Regions from separate parts of the Isoptericola sp. NPDC056134 genome, predicted to be linked through region 2. Evidence: predicted binding sites of a transcription regulator. Region 2 holds the regulator's gene; the other holds the start of a gene.
What was found. Region 2 encodes HspR, which represses chaperone genes until heat shock. Its sites were predicted from a motif close to AAGTTGAGTCNNNNNGACTCAACTT; they were not measured.
Positions count from the first base shown of each region.

Region 1: a site for HspR is predicted at 7,003-7,027, ahead of ACFCZN_RS18400 (LppM family (lipo)protein). Genes of this name have one in related genera too.

Region 1 is NZ_JBHJVM010000026.1:1,899-9,766, reverse strand. It holds gene ACFCZN_RS18440 (Na+/H+ antiporter subunit D) at 1-202, shown strand, start outside; gene ACFCZN_RS18435 (Na+/H+ antiporter subunit E) at 199-777, shown strand; gene ACFCZN_RS18430 (monovalent cation/H+ antiporter complex subunit F) at 774-1,184, shown strand; gene mnhG (monovalent cation/H(+) antiporter subunit G) at 1,181-1,537, shown strand; gene ACFCZN_RS18420 (cation diffusion facilitator family transporter) at 1,561-2,613, shown strand; gene ACFCZN_RS18415 (methylated-DNA--[protein]-cysteine S-methyltransferase) at 2,634-3,152, opposite strand; gene ACFCZN_RS18410 (AlkA N-terminal domain-containing protein) at 3,218-4,810, opposite strand; gene ACFCZN_RS18405 (alpha/beta hydrolase) at 4,873-5,877, opposite strand; gene ACFCZN_RS18400 (LppM family (lipo)protein) at 5,870-6,940, opposite strand; gene clpB (ATP-dependent chaperone ClpB) at 7,088-7,868, shown strand, end outside.
Region 2 is NZ_JBHJVM010000035.1:186-8,053, forward strand. It holds partial or broken gene ACFCZN_RS20045 (sigma-70 family RNA polymerase sigma factor) at 1-826, opposite strand, end outside; gene ACFCZN_RS20050 (hypothetical protein) at 1,044-1,850, shown strand; gene ACFCZN_RS20055 (DUF1540 domain-containing protein) at 1,879-2,187, opposite strand; gene ACFCZN_RS20060 (heat shock protein transcriptional repressor HspR) at 2,354-2,779, opposite strand; gene ACFCZN_RS20065 (DnaJ C-terminal domain-containing protein) at 2,850-3,857, opposite strand; gene grpE (nucleotide exchange factor GrpE) at 3,962-4,597, opposite strand; gene dnaK (molecular chaperone DnaK) at 4,594-6,477, opposite strand; gene ACFCZN_RS20080 (cold-shock protein) at 6,691-7,641, opposite strand; gene ACFCZN_RS20085 (hypothetical protein) at 7,736-7,868, shown strand, end outside.

The DNA of each region.
Region 1 (7,868 bases), on a different contig from region 2:
CGCGTTCGGCCTGCTGCTCACGGTCGCCGCCGGCCCGCTCTACGGGTACGCCGAGCGCGCCGCCACCGCGTCGATGGACGGCCACACCTACGTGGACGCCGTCTTCCCCGACGGGGCGGACCGCGGCCGGGGCGAGTCCGTCGTCGTGGGCGACGACGGCGACGAGGCGCAGGGATCGGCACAGGGGGGTGGGCACGGATGAGCCCGCAGTCGCGCCGACCCGTCTATCTGCTGCGGCGGCTGGGCTCGCAGTGGCACGCGCTCCTGCTGCTCACCGTCGTGTGGGTGCTGCTGTGGGGCGACCTGTCATGGGCCAACGTCATCGCCGGCGCCGTCATCGCCGGAGCGGTGGTCACGATGTTCCCGCTGCCGGCCATCGACATGCGCGGCACGGTGCGGCCGTGGCGGACCGTGGTCCTCGCGGCGAGGTTCGTCTCCGACCTGTTCGTCGCGTCGTTCGAGGTGGCGTGGAAGGCGGTCCGGCCGGGCCCGACGCCGCACGGCGCCATCGTCGCCGTCCGCCTGCGCAACCCCGAGGACGCGTACCTCACCATCACGGCCGTGATGTCGTCGCTGGTGCCGGGGTCGCTGGTCGTCGAGGCGCGCCGCAGCACCGGCGTCGTCTACCTGCATGTGCTCGACATCGACGCGTCCGGCGGCGCGGAGGCCGTGCGCCGCGACACGCTGGCGCTCGAGGAGCGGGTGCTGCGGGCCTTCGCCAGCGACGCCGTGCTGTCCCGGTGCGGCCTGGCGCCCGGGCGAGGGGAGGACGCATGATGCTCGCCGCCGTGATCGCGGCCGCCGTGCTCGTGGCCGTCGCCGCGCTGCTCGCGCTCGTGCGTGTGGAGCGAGGCCCGTCGATGCTCGACCGGGCGGTCGCGCTGGACACGCTCACCGTCACCCTGGTGTGCGCCATCGCGATCGAGGCCATCTGGTCGCGGCGCACGGAGACCATCCCGATCCTCGTCGCGCTGTCGATGGTGGGCTTCGTGGGCTCGGTGACGATGGCCCGGTTCGCCGCGAAGGAGCCGGAGGGCGAGGGCCGCGTGCGCACGCGTGAGGAGGTCGCCGCCCAGGCGCGCGCCGCCGACGTGCCGCGCGGGGAACAACGGCACGAGCAGCGCGACGGGGCGCGCGTCGATGCCGAGGACGACGCCGAGAGCGCGGAGGGTGGCCAGCGATGACCCACGTCGACCCGGGGGTGTGGACGACGGTCGCCGACACCGTCGCCGCGGTCTGCCTGCTCGCCGGCGCGTTCCTGACGCTCGGCGCCGGGCTGGGCCTCGTGCGCTTCCCGTCCCTGCTGGCCCGCATGCACACCGTCACGAAGCCGCAGGTGCTGGGCCTCATCCTCCTGCTCACGGCGCTCGCGCTCCGGGTGCGCAGCTGGTCGGCCGTCGCGATGCTCGTGCTGGTCGTCGCGTTCCAGCTCGTCACGTCGCCCGTCGCCGCGCACATGGTGGGCCGCGCGGGGTTCCGCACGGGCAAGGTCGACCCCGACGACCTGCGCCCCAACGAGTTCGGCGAGCCCGACTGACCCGCGGCTGATAGACCGGGCGCATGGCACCAGCCGAGCCCGACCCCGCCGCCGCGCCCGACCCGTTCGCCGCTCTCGCGCACCCCGCGGAGACCGATCCCGCCGCCGCGCCGCCGGAGCCCCTCGCCAGCCCGCGCGTCGTGCAGGACGCGCACTCCGGCGGCGAGAGCACCCTCACGGTCGTCGTGGCGTTCGCCGCGAACGCGTTCGTGGCCGTCGCGAAGTCGGTGGCGGCGGTCGTCACCGGGTCGGCGTCGATGCTGGCGGAGGCCGTGCACTCCTGGGCGGACACCGGGAACGAGGTGTTCCTCTTCGTCGCCGACCGCCGCTCGCGCCGCCCCGCCGACCGCGAGCACCCGCTCGGCTTCGGCCGCGAGGCCTACGTGTGGTCGATGTTCGCCGCCATCGGGCTGTTCGCCGTCGGCGCCGGCGTGTCCATCACGCACGGCATCCAGGAGCTGGTGCACCCCGAGCCCGCGAGCGACTTCGGCGTCGCGTACGCCGTGCTCGGCATCGCGTTCGTGCTCGAGGGGATCTCGTTCCTGCAGGCCAGCCGGCAGGCGCGGGCCGAGGCGAAGAAGGCCGAGCACGACGTCCTGCACCACGTGCTCGTCACCTCCGACCCCACGCTGCGCGCCGTCTATGCGGAGGACGCCGCCGCGCTCGTCGGCCTCGTCGTCGCGTTCGGGGGCGTGCTCGCGCACCAGCTCACCGGGTCGCCCGTGCCCGACGCCGTCGGCTCGATCGTCGTCGGCGTCGTGCTGGCCGTCGTCTCCCTGGTGCTCGTGGACCGCAACCGCCGCTTCCTCGTCGGCGAGGCGGCCCGGCCCGAGACCCGGTCCGCCGTGCTCGCGCACCTCGTCACGATGCCGCAGGTGGAGCGGGTCACCTACCTGCGGCTCGAGTACGTGGGGCCGCGGTCGCTGTACCTGGTGGCGAGCGTCGACCTCAGCGGCAACGAGCCGGAGGAGACCGTCGCGCGGCGCCTGGACGACCTCGAGCGGGCGGCGACGCGGGTGCCGGTCATCGCCGGCGCGGTGTTCACCGTGTCCACGCCGGAGGAGCCGTCGCTCTGACGTCGTCGCGGGTCGCGGGCTCAGCCGGCGTGGCGGGCCTCGTGGGCGAGCAGGCTGCGCTTGACGTCGAGGCCGTAGCGGAAGCCGCCGAGGCTGCCGTCGGTCCGCAGCACCCGGTGGCACGGGACGAACAGGGCGGCGGCGTTCATCGCGCACGCGCCGGCCGCCGCGCGGACGGCCGCAGGGCGGCCGGACAGCTCCGCGTAGCGGGTGTACGTCACGGGGTCCCCGGCGTCGACGGTGCGCAGCACGTCCCACGCGTGCGCGCGGTACGGGCCGGAGACCTGGCGGACGGGGACGGCGTCGATCGCGCGCACGTCCCCCGCGTAGTAGGCGCGGACCGCGGCGACGGCAGAGGCGACCGCGGGGTCGTCGTCGGGCACGGGCGTCGTGGCCGTGGGCCGGACGTCGGGGTGGACGAGACCGACGAGGGCGTCGGCGTCCGTCGTCCAGCCGGACGCGAGGACCGTGCCGTCCGGGTCGACGACGACGGTGAACGGACCGTCGGGCGTGCTGAGGGTGGTGGTGCGGGCGGACATGGTTCCTCCGGGAGGTCGGGTGCCGAGCCTGCGCTCGAGCTCGGGGTGCGGGCTGAGAACGTGCGTCACTGCCTGGTCGGCGGGAGGGCGGCGCGCCACAGGTGCAGGGCGGCGTACGAGCGCCACGGCGCCCAACGCCCGGCGCGGGCGGCGAGCGCGCGCGACCGGGCCGCGCGCGGGGCGTCGTCGGGCAGGCCCAGGTCGACGCCGGCCGCGGCCGCGCCCGCGAGGAGCGCGACGTCGCCGTCGAGCCAGGAGTCCGGGTCGCGCAGCACGCGCATCGCCACGTAGGCGGCCGTCCACGGTCCGATCCCGCGGCGCGCGACGAACGCGGTGCGCAGCGCGTCGCCGTCGTCGCCCACCCCGACGGCGAGGGTGCCGTCGTCGAGGGCGCCGGCGGTGTCGACGACCGTCGCGACGGACCGCGCGGGCAGGCGCAGGTGGTCCGCCGCCGCGGTCGCGACCTGGGCCGCCGTCGGGAACAGGCGCGTGAGCCCGGGGACCGCGGAGGCGTACGGGGTGCCCGCGCCGGCGGCGAGCCGGCCGAGGTGCGTGCGCGCGGCGGCCACGCTGATCTGCTGCCCGACGATGGCGCGCACCACGATCTCGTGCGGGTCCACCGTGCCGGGCAGGCGCAGGCCGGGCCTGCGGGCGACGAGCGGCGCCAGGGCCGGGTCGTCGGCGAGGGCCGTGTCGACGGCGGCCGGGTCGGCGTCCAGGTCGAGCAGCCGGCGCAGGCGGGCCACCGCCACCGAGACGTCGGCGGCTGACGCGAGCTCCAGGCGCACGGCGACCCGGCCGGGCCCCACGCCCGGCCCGGCCAGGACCTCCGCCGCGCCGGGTCCGTGGGGGAGCAGCAGCGTGCGGGCGTACCGCACGTCGTCGCCGTCGAGGTCCGCGACCTCCACGCCGTCGACGGCGCGCGCCGCGAGGAACGCGACGACGCCGCGGGCGTCGAACGGCTCGCGCACCGGCAGCTCCAGGTCGAGGCGGACGCGCGCGACGTCGCCCCGATCCGCCGCGGGACCGGGTCCCCCGGCGAGGGAGATCCCGTGCCGGAAGGCCGGGGGGCGGCGGCGCGCGCGGGCGCGCAGCTCGCTCGGCGCGACGGCGAAGACCTCGGTCATCGTGTCGTTGAACTGCCGGATGGAGCCGAACCCGGCCGCGAAGGCGACGTCCGCGAGCGGCAGGTCGGTGCCGACGACGAGACTCCTCGCGGTCTGGGCCCGCTGCGCGCGGGCCAGGGCGAGCGGGCCGGCGCCGAGCTCGGCGGTGAGCAGGCGGTGCACGTGCCGGGCGCTGTACCCGAGGTGGGCCGCGAGCCCGTCCGTGCCCTCGCGGTCCACGACGCCGTCGGCGATGAGGCGCATCGCCCGTCCGGCGAGGTCGCGCCGCAGGTCCCAGGCCGGGGTGCCGGGCGCGGCCTCGGGCAGGCACCGCTTGCAGGCGCGGTAGCCGGCCTCGTGCGCGGCCGCCGAGGTGAGGTAGAAGGTGACGTTCTCCGGCTTCGGCGTGCGCGCCGGGCAGGACGGGCGGCAGTAGATGCCCGTGGAGCTGACCGCCGTGAAGAACTGCCCGTCGAACCGGGTGTCCCGCGCGGCGATGGCGCGGTACCGCTCCTCGAACTCCCGCGCGTCGGGGTGGGCCGTCGTCGTCATGCCCCCATCCTCACGCGGTCCACCGACGGTGGGCTAGCGGGAATCGGACACGACCGTGGGCGCTAGGGGAGCGCCTCGATCCAGTCCAGCACGGTGGTGAGGTACGTGTCGCGGGCCGGCTGCGGCGAGAGGGCGAGGTCGTGCGCGCCGCCGGCGACCGTCCGCACGGTGACGTCGCTGCCCAGGCGGGGCGCCCGGTCGCGGATGTGCGCGACGTCCAGCACGGAGTCCGTGGTGACCAGCTCGTCGTGCCACGACCGGGCCGGGCCGGACCGGTCGGACGCGAGCACGAGGACCGGGATCGTGAGGTCCAGCCCGCGGGCCACCCGGTGCTGCGCACGGCGCACGGAGCGCAGCCACCCGGCGCGGGCGGGGAAGCCGGCGTGCGGCTTCCAGGCCAGGTCGTAGTCCCACTCCCCGCCGGTCTCGTGGTGCAGCGCGGCGCCGTAGTGCTCGCCGACGGAGCCGACGGCCAGCCGTGGCGCGACGCGCCCGACGACGTCGATCGCCCAGGTCGCCGGGCCGCGCATCAGCCAGCTCTCGTTGAGCTCCAGCCACGGGCTGTTGAGCACGAGCGCGTCCGCGCGGCAGGGGCGGGCGTTCGCCCACAGGGGCGCGACCAGGCCGCCCGTGGAGTGCCCGAGCACCACCAGCCGCTCGTGTCCCGCAGCGCGCACGACGGCGGCCGCGGCGTCGAGGTCCTGGGCGTACAGCGCCAGGTCGTCCACGAGGTTGGGGTCGCGCCCGGCGGCGACGTGCGCGGCCAGCGCCCGCCCGTGGCCGCGCAGGTCGACGGCGTAGAACGCGTGCCCGCGGGCGGCGACAGCGCGCGCGACGTGCGGGTGGAAGAAGTAGTCGACGAACCCGTGCACGGACAGCACCGCCGTGCGCGCGACGCCCTGAGGGCCCGGCGCGCCGTCGTCGTCCGGCGTGGACGGCACGTGCCGCACCAGCACGGCCTCCGCGCCGCCGGGCAGCGGCAGCGTGCGCGCCCGGAACTCCGGGCCGAGGACGTCCTCGCGCCACGCCCCGGGCTCGGGGCGTGGCGCGGTCGGCGCGTCAGGCACCCTGCGCGGGACCGGACGGGCGGTCCTCGTCGCCGGGGCGGTCGCCGGTCGTGCCCGTGACGTCGGGCTCGACGTCGGGCTCGGGCGCGGTGGCGTCGCCGACGGGCTCCTGCCGGACGGTGTCCTCCTCGCCCGGGCGGCCGGGCTCCAGCGGCTCCGCGACGGGTCCGGTCGTGGGGCCGGCGGGCGTGGCGGCCTCGGGCGCGGCCTCCGGCTCAAGCGGTTCGGCGACCGGGCCGGTGCCCGGTGCGGCGGCCGGAGCCGCGGGCGCGCCGAAGACCTGCTCCTCCGGCGTCGGACCGGCGGCGGGGACGGCCCCGGGGGCGGCCTGCGCGGCGAGGGCGGTGTCGCCCGCCGCGGTGCCCGTGACCGGGGCGGGGCGGCGGTTGTTCCGCACGACGAACCACACGACGAGGCCGATGACGACCAGCCCGACGACGAGCCCGACGATCCACCACGGGAAGCTGCTGCCCGCGGTGGCTGCGCCGACGGCGTGGATCTCGGCGTTCTCGCCGACCTTCGGCGTCCAGGTGACGGTGTTGCCGTCGATGGCGCCGGTGGCGTCGCTGACCGGGCCGGGGAAGGTGATGGCGAGGCTGACGTCGAAGGCGTCCTGGACGTTCTGCGGCAGAGACTTCAGCTGGTCGGCACCCTCGGAGAGGTTCATGGTGCCGTCGACGACGTAGTTGTCGCCGTCGCGGGTGATGGTGAGGTCCTCGCCGCCCTCGCCCGAGATCTGGCTGATCGGGGCGTCGGTGAAGGTGTACCGGGTGCCGGTGTACTCGTCGTCGGAGTACGGCTCCTGGGACGTGCCCTCGGGCAGGTTCTGGGACAGCTCTCCGCCCGCCTGCTTCCACAGCTCGCCCGGCTCCATCCCCATGGTCTCGGCGAGGCTGTTGGAGACGGCCATGACGATCGAGCCGGAGACGGTGTCGTCCTCGGACAGCGTCATGTCCATGTCGACCTTCATGCACCCGGCGAGGGCGAGGAGGCCGACGGCGGCCAGGACCGCCGCGATCGCGGTGCGGAGGCGGCGCACGGGGCCGCGGGCTGGAGTGGTCACCGGCCCAGCATCCCGCAGCGGCGGTCCACGAGCCACCCGGCGCCCCGGGCGGCTTGCGATCAAACTTGAGCGGAATAGACTCAACTTTGGCGGCGTTCCCCCGACAGACGTTTCTCCCGTGTCATCGCACGTCATCCCGGAGGTCCCATGGACATCAAGCTCACGACCATGTCGCAGCAGGCGCTCGGCGACGCCGTCCAGTCGGCGTCGGCCGCGGGCAACCCCCAGCTCGAGCCCGTGCACCTGCTGCAGGCGCTGCTCCAGCAGTCGGGCGGCGTCGCCGTCGGCCTGCTCGACGCCGTCGGCGCGAACACCCAGCAGATCGGCCAGCGCGCCCGCGCGGCCCTCGTCGCCCTGCCGCAGGCGAGCGGGTCCGCCGTCGCGCAGCCCGCGCCGTCGCGCGCGACGAGCGCCGTGCTGGAGAACGCAGCCAAGGAGGCCGAGGCGCTCGGCGACGAGTACGTCTCGACGGAGCACCTGCTCGTCGCGCTCGCCGCCGGGCAGTCCGCCGCCGCCCAGGCGCTGACCGAGGCGGGCGCGACCGCCGACGCCCTGCGCGCCGCGCTGCCCGCCGTCCGCGGCTCGTCCCGCGTCACCAGCCCCAACCCCGAGGGCACGTACAAGGCGCTGGAGCAGTACGGCAGCGACCTCACGCAGCGCGCCCGCGACGGCCAGCTCGACCCGGTCATCGGCCGCGACTCCGAGATCCGCCGCGTCGTGCAGGTGCTCAGCCGCCGTACCAAGAACAACCCCGTGCTCATCGGCGAGCCCGGCGTCGGCAAGACCGCCGTCGTCGAGGGCCTGGCCCAGCGCATCGTCGCGGGCGACGTCCCGACGTCCCTGCAGGGCAAGCGCCTCGTCGCGCTCGACCTGGCGGGCATGGTCGCGGGCGCCAAGTACCGCGGCGAGTTCGAGGAGCGGCTCAAGG
Region 2 (7,868 bases):
CGCCCAGCGCACCCCCGATGGGCAGCGCGCCGACGACGGCGAGGCCCGCGAGCCCGACGACCAGCGGCGCCACGACGGCCCGCATGCCGTGCGCGATGTCCCCGAGCTCGAGCACGAGGGACCGGCACTCCCCGCACGTCTCGAGGTGCGCGTCGACCTTCGCCACCTCGCGCCGGGCGAGGCCGCCCCGCACGTAGGCGCCGAGCAGAGGGTTCACGACGCGGCAGCCGTCGGTGGGCGCGTGCGTGAGGTGCTCCTGCAGGTAGCCGACCCGCAGCCCCTCGCGAGCGCGGTAGGCGAGCGCGGACACGCCGTTGGGCGTGAGCCCGAGGATCGGGGCCACCTCCGCGGGCGCACGCCCCTCGATCTCCGTGTACCAGAGCACGGCCTGCCAGCGCTCCGGCAGCGCCTGGTAGGCGTTCTTCACCACGGAGTGCTCGAAGCCCTCGAACGTGGCGACGTCGGTGGGGTCCACGAGGCCGAGCGCGGCCTCGAACGTGCCGTCGTCGGACGTCGGGCGGGTGCGCTTCACGCCCCGCGCGAGGTCGGCGGCGAGGCGCCGCACCACGGTGAGCAGGTAGGCGCGGAAGGTCGCGTCCGGGCCGCCGCCGTGCTGGAGCACGTCGAGCACGCGGTGGAACGCCTCCGACACGAGGTCGTCCGCGTCGGCCGACGACCGGACGTACTGCCGGGCCACCGCTCGCGCCGCCGGGACGTGCCGGGTGTAGAGGGCCCCGTACGCCTCGAGGTCGCCCCCGCGCACGTCGAGGATCAGCTCGGCGTCGCTGCGCGCCGAGTCGTCTGACCCCACGTAGACGTCCGTCATGGCCGACCTCACTCTGGCTGCACTGCGCACCCAACCGCAGACTCCCGTACTCTACGTGCTCCCCGCCTCGTCCTCCGGGGTGAAATTCCCCAGGAACAGCGCAGGATTCCCGCAGTTTTCCGTGCCTCGGGCAGCGGAGAGGGCTATCCCGGGGCACCTACCGATGAAAGTGGCCGACAACTGCGTCATGATGGCTGACCATGGCGGTCCCATCCACATGAACCGGTCCACGAGCGGGCCCCGCGGCGCGCCCGAGAACGATGCGCCCGAGCACGACGCACCCGAGCACGTCCCGGACGTGCTCGACCGCTGGCGCGCGACGAGTCTCGCCGAGGTGTGGCTGCGTCCCGACGACTGGTACCACCCCGCCGTCGACGCCCTCGTCGAGGCCTTCGACGAGGGCCGCTCCCCCCACGCCGCCGCGCACCGGCTCGGCGCCGCGCGCGGGCGGGCCGGCGTCGGCCTGGGCGAGACGCTGGACGACGTCGAGTGCCTGTACCGCTCCGCCCACCGCCCGCCGGACCCCGACGCGATCCGCGCGGTCGCCGTCGGGTGGGTGCGAGGCCGGGACGCAGAGCCGGCCCTCGGCGCGCTGCGCGACCCCAGTTCGGGGCTGCCCACCCGCGAGTACCTGGCCGAGCGGCTGCGGGAGACGTACGGCGCCGCCGTCGGCGCGGACCAGGGCGCGCCGGACACGCACTGCCTCGTCGTCGTGGACGTCGCCGTCGACGGCCTCGCCCCGTGGGACCGCGCCGCACGCTCCGCGACCGTCGGCCGCGCCCTCGAGCAGGTCTTCGGGGAGGGACATCCGATGGCCGCCCTCACGGACGGCGTGTTCACGGTGCTCGCACGGCGCGACACGGGGGTGCCCGACCTGGCCAAGGCCACCCGCGGGGTGGTGGAGCGCAACGCCGCGCTCATGGGCCTCGGGGACGTGCTGAGGCGCCCCACCCGGGTGTGGGTGGAGCGCCTCCCGACGTCGCACGCCGCCGCCGTCGAGCTGCTGACGCAGCTGGCCCGCTAGCCGCCCCGGGGGCGCCCCGGGGATCGGGTCACTGCTGCGCGTACGTGAGGCAGTCGGCGTGGCTCTCGTCGTCGGGGCCGGGGCCGACGCGGATGGCCGACGCCGCGCACTCGAGGTCGGTGTTGTGGACGCAGTCGCCGCGCTGGCAGGCGCCCACGTGGGCGACGACCTTCTCGAGGCCGCCCTTGGAGCTCAGCGGGATGAACGTGGCGCACGCCGCGTCGCCGCTGTGCCCCGCGATCGTCACCGCCCCGGCGTGGCAGCCGTGGTCGTGGTTGTAGCCGCAGCCCTCGACCGTGCACTCGGTGACCTCGGGCATCTCCATCAGCGTGCTCATGGTGCGCTCCTCGCCGCTCGACGCCGGCTCTCGCCGCCTTCGACCACGATATTCCTCTCGCACGGAATTGCACAGTGAATGCGCGATCGAATTCGCGACGGGTCGAATAAGGAATGCCTTACCCATTGCCCCGAGAATTAGCGAAGAATTGCGTTGCGGAAAGTCGTCAGCCGCGGCGGTGCGGGCGCCACAGCACCAGCGCGCCCTCCTCGGCCTCGAGGTCGGCCCGCTCCGCGCGGCGCACGCGCTGGCCGCGGCGCACGACGACGACGTCGCCCGTCGTGCCGGCCGTGAACACCCGGCCTCCGGGCTGCAGGGCGAGCGCCGCGAGCCGGCCCTCGAGCTGGGCGACGTGCTCCTGCAGGTCGAGGATGCGCCGGATCCCGGCGAGGTTGATGCCCTCCACCTGCGCGAGGCGCTGCACCTCGAGCAGTCGTGCGACGTCGCGCTGGGAGTAGCGCCGGCCGCGGCCGGCGGTGCGGCGCGGCGTGACCAGCCCGAGGCGGTCGTACTGCCGGAGCGTCTGCGGGTGCATGCCCGCGAGCCGGGCCGCCTGCGACACGGTCAGCACCGGCGCGTCCTCGGTGACCATCGCTACCTCCTCGCTCGGTGCCGCTCCTCGGTGCCGCCCCGGGCCGGTCGGCCCGCGCCCCGCCGCGGCGTCATTCAGCCGCGCGCTGCGCGAGCCCCGCCCGCACGTCCTCGTGGTCGCTCTCGGCGGCGAACGCCTCGAGCGCCTCCTTCGCCTTCTTGCTGAGCTTCTGCGGCACGGCCACCTGGACCGTGACCAGCAGGTCACCCTGCGCCTTCGTGGTCCTGACGCCGCGGCCCTTGACCCGCAGCACCCGCCCGGTGGGCGTGCCGGCCGGCACCTTGAGCTTCACGGTGTGCCCGTCGAGCGTCGGCACCTCGACCGTCGTGCCCAGCGCGGCCTCCGCGAACGTCACCGGGACCGTCATGCGCAGGTTGGCGCCGTCGAGCGTGAACACCGGGTGCGGCGCGACGTGCACGGTGACCACGAGGTCGCCGGCGTCGCCGCCGCCCGAGCCCGGGCGCCCCTTGCCGCGGATGCGCAGCTTGCGGCCGTCGTTCACCCCGGCGGGGATCTTGGTCTTGACCTTGCGGCCGTCCACCGTGAACTCGACGGTGGCGCCCTCCACCGCCGTGCGGAACGGCAGCGTGGTCTCGGCCGCGACGTCCGGACCCTTCTGCGGCGTGGTGAAGCCGGCGCGCTGCCGGCCGCCGCGGAAGCCCCCCTGGCCGCCGAGCATGGAGCTGAGGATGTCCTCGAAGCCCCCGCCGCCCGCACCACCCTGGGGGTACTGCTGGTAGCGCACGTTCGGGCCGGCACCGCCGCCGAACATCGAGCCGAAGACGTCCTCGAACCCGTTGCCGCCGCCCCCGCCCGGGCCCGCCGCGAAGCGGGCGCCGCCGCCGGCCATGGCGCGCACGGCGTCGTACTGCTGGCGCTGCTCGGAGTCGGACAGCACGGCGTACGCCTCGCCGATCTCCTTGAACTTCGCCTCCGCCGACGCGTCGCCCGGGTTCTGGTCCGGGTGGTACTGGCGCGCGAGCTTGCGGTACGCCTTCTTGATGGCCGCGTCGTCCGCGTCCTTGGGGACGCCGAGAGCGGAGTAGAAGTCCTTCTCGATCCAGTCCTGACCTGTCACGACGCCCTCCTTCCTGTCATTGTCCGCGAGATCGACCCGCCCGTCGTGAGATCGACCCTGGGCAGGTCGGTCTCACGACGGGCAGGTCGATCTCGCGGATGGTGTCACTCGGGGCCGACGACGCCCACGCGGGCGGCGCGGACGACCCGGTCGCCGATGCGGTAGCCGGGCTCGACCACCATCGCGACGGTGGTCACCGTCGCCTCGGGGTCCACGTTGTGCATGAGCGCCTCGTGGACGTTCGGGTCGAACTCCTCCCCGACCGCGCCGAACCGCTCGATGCCGAACCTCGCCAGCGACGCGTCGAGCTTCTCCGCGATGGCCGCCATGGGCCCGCTCAGCTCGGCGTGCTGCTTGGCGCGCTCGATGTCGTCGAGCACCGGCAGCAGCGCGGCGAGCACATCCTGCGTGCCCTGGGTCCGCGCCGCCTCCTGGTCGCGCAGCGACCGGTTGCGGTAGTTCGTGAACGACGCCCGCTCGCGCTGCAGCGCGTCCAGGTGCTGGGCCGCCTCGGCCTTGGCCGCCAGGACCTCGGCGCTCTCGGCGGCCTCGCCCTCGGGCTCGAAGTCGAGCGCCGCGAGCGGGTCGACGCCCTCGGGCTCGCCCTGGTCGCCGGCGGCGCCGGACGCCTCCCGGGCCTCCCCGGACGTCGGGTCGACCTTCCGCTTGTCCGTGAAGCTGAACGGGGTCTCCCCCGAGCCCTCGGGCTCGGGGGTCCCCTGCGTGTTCTCGTCCGTCACTTCTTGTCGTCCTCGTCGTCGACGATCTCGGCGTCGACCACGTCCTCGTCGGGGGCGGACGTCGCGCCCGCGGCAGCGGCCGCGTCGTCCTCCGCCGCCGGGGTGTCGCCCGCGGCCTGCTCCTGCTCGGCCGTGGCGTAGAGCGCCTGGCCGATCTTCTGCGAGGACGCGCCGAGCTTCTCGTACGCGGCCTTCACCGCGTCGGCGTCCTCGCCCTCCAGGGCGGTCTTGACGCCGGCGATGTCGGCCTCGACCTCGGTCACGACCTCGGCGGGGAGCTTGTCGCGGTTGTCCGCGATCTGCTTCTCCATCGAGTACGCGAAGGCCTCGGCCTGGTTGCGGGTCTCCGCCTCCTCGCGACGCTTCTTGTCCTCGGCGGCGTGCTCCTCGGCGTCCTTCACCATGCGGTCGATGTCCTCCTTGGGGAGGGCCGACCCGCCGGTGATCTTCATCGACTGCTCGGTGCCCGTGCCACGGTCCTTGGCGGACACGTGCACGATGCCGTTCGCGTCGATGTCGAAGGTGACCTCGATCTGCGGGACGCCGCGCGGCGCCGGGGCGATGCCGGTGAGCTCGAACGTGCCCAGCGGCTTGTTGTCGCGGGTGAACTCGCGCTCGCCCTGGAAGACCTGGATCGCCACGGACGGCTGGTTGTCCTCCGCCGTGGAGAAGATCTCGCTGCGCTTGGTCGGGATGGCCGTGTTGCGCTCGATGAGCTTGGTCATCACGCCGCCCTTGGTCTCGATGCCGAGGGACAGCGGGGTGACGTCGATGAGCAGCACGTCCTTGCGCTCGCCGCCGATGACGCCGGCCTGCAGGGCCGCGCCCACGGCGACGACCTCGTCCGGGTTGACGCCCTTGTTGGGCTCGCGACCACCGGTGAGCTCCTTGACGACCTCGGTCACGGCCGGCATGCGGGTGGAACCACCCACCAGCACGACGTGGTCGATGTCGGAGACCGAGATGCCGGCGTCGCGGATGACCGCGTGGAACGGCGCCTTGGTGCGGTCGATGAGGTCCTGCGTCATCTGCTGGAACTGCGCCCGCGTGAGCTTCTCGTCCAGGTGGACGGGGCCGTTCTCGCTCATCGACAGGTACTGCATCGAGATGCTGGTGCTCGTCGCGGACGAGAGCTCCTTCTTGGCCTGCTCGGCCGCCTCACGCAGACGCTGCAGGGCGATCTTGTCCTTGGACAGGTCGACGCCCGCGCTGTTCTTCACCTGCTTGATGAGGTGGTCCACGATGCGCTGGTCCCAGTCGTCGCCGCCGAGGCGGTTGTCGCCGGACGTGGCGCGCACCTGGATGGTGGAGAAGTCGTCCTCGTCCTTGCCGACCTCGAGGAGCGAGACGTCGAACGTGCCGCCGCCCAGGTCGAAGACCAGGATGAGCTCGTCCTCCTTGCCCTTCTCCAGGCCGTAGGCGAGAGCCGCCGCGGTGGGCTCGTTGACGATGCGGGTCACGTTGAGGCCCGCGATCTGGCCGGCGTCCTTGGTCGCCTGGCGCTCGGCGTCGTTGAAGTACGCCGGGACGGTGATGACCGCGTCGGTGACGGGCTCGCCCAGGTACTCCTCGGCGTCGCGCTTGAGCTTGCCGAGCACGCGCGCGGAGATCTCCTGCGCGGTGTACTTCTTGTCGTCGATCTCGACCGACCAGTCGGTGCCCATGTGGCGCTTGACCGACGAGATGGTGCGGTCGACGTTGGTGACCGCCTGACGCTTGGCCACCTCACCGACGAGGACCTCGCCGGTCTTGGAGAACGCGACGACGGACGGCGTCGTGCGCGACCCCTCCGCGTTCGCGATGACGGTGGGCTCGCCGCCCTCCAGGACGGCGACCACCGAGTTGGTGGTACCCAGGTCGATACCGACTGCTCGAGCCATGTGCTGCCTCCATGCGTACGTCCGGGCGCCTGTGCACCCGAGGTTGAGTCAACTGCACTCAACGTAAATCTCGGCCTCCCCGCCTCGCAAACCGCGGGCGCCAAAGTTGAGTCTGCTTGGCTCAACCTTGCTCGGGGCGTCGATATTCCCGCAGGCAGACCCCGCTGTTCGCTGTGAGCGAACAGCGGGGCGGATGCTCCGGCCGGCTCGCGCTCAGATCAGCTCGACGCGGTCGGCCTGCGGCCCGCGGTCGCTCTGGCGCACCTTGAACCGGACCCGGTCGCCCTCTTCCAGGTACTCGCCGCCTTGCAAGACCGACACGTGCACGAACAGGTCCGCGCCCCCGGCGTCGGGGGTGATGAAGCCGAAGCCGCGGTCCGCGTCGTAGCGCGCGACGGTGCCCTCACCGCCGCGCACCGGACCGCCGGACGCCGCGGGACGGCCCGACCGGCCACGGTCCCCCCGGTCACGGTCACGCCCGGTGGCCCCGTGCGCGCCCCCGGAGCCGCGCACGAGCCGCACGTCGCGGGCGTTCGGCCCCTTGTCGCCGTCGACGACGTCGAACGTCACGCGCGCGCCCTCGGCCAGCGAGCTCAAGCCCGGGCCGAGCGCGTTGACGTGGACGAAGAGGTCCGCGCCGCCCGCGTCAGGAGCGATGAACCCGAAGCCCTTGGTGTCGTCGAACCAGGAGACGGTGCCGTCCCCGCCGTCGGAGGCCGGCCGCGCCGCCTCCGACGCGAGCGGCAGCAGGTGGTCAGCCTGCGGACCCTTCTCCCCCTCGACGACCATGAACGCGACCCGCTGGCCCTCCGCGATCACCCCGCCCCCGACGATCGCCGAGCTGTGCACGAAGATCTCGACGCCGCCGTCGTCGGGCGTGACGAAGCCGTACCCCTTGGTCGGCTCGTACCAGTTCACGGTGCCGAGCACGCCCACCGGGGCGTCGGCGGCCCGGTCGCCCGTGACGCGGACGCGTCGCGCCTGCGGGCCACGGTCGCCCTCGCCCACCTCGAACTCCACGGTCTGCCCCTCGCGGAGCTGCTTCGGCCCGTCCTCGCCGACGATCTCGGACGCGTGCACGAAGAGGTCCTCGGCCTCGTTCCCGAGGTCGATGAAGCCGAACCCGCGGTCGGCGTCGAACCATCGGACTGTTCCCTGGGGCACCTGGTACTCCTCGTCTTGGCAGATAGTGCTCCCCCCAGTGTCGCGCGGAGAACGGTCACGGCAAGAATCGCCGGGCCTGTGGTGGGATCGCCCCATGCACCCCGAGTCCGCCGAGGAGTACTACGCCCGCGTCGCCGCGCAGACCGGCCCGGACGGGCGGCTGCCGGTCGCCGTCGAGGAGATGCCCGGCTGGGACATCTACCCGTACGAGGCGGACTCCCTCCGGA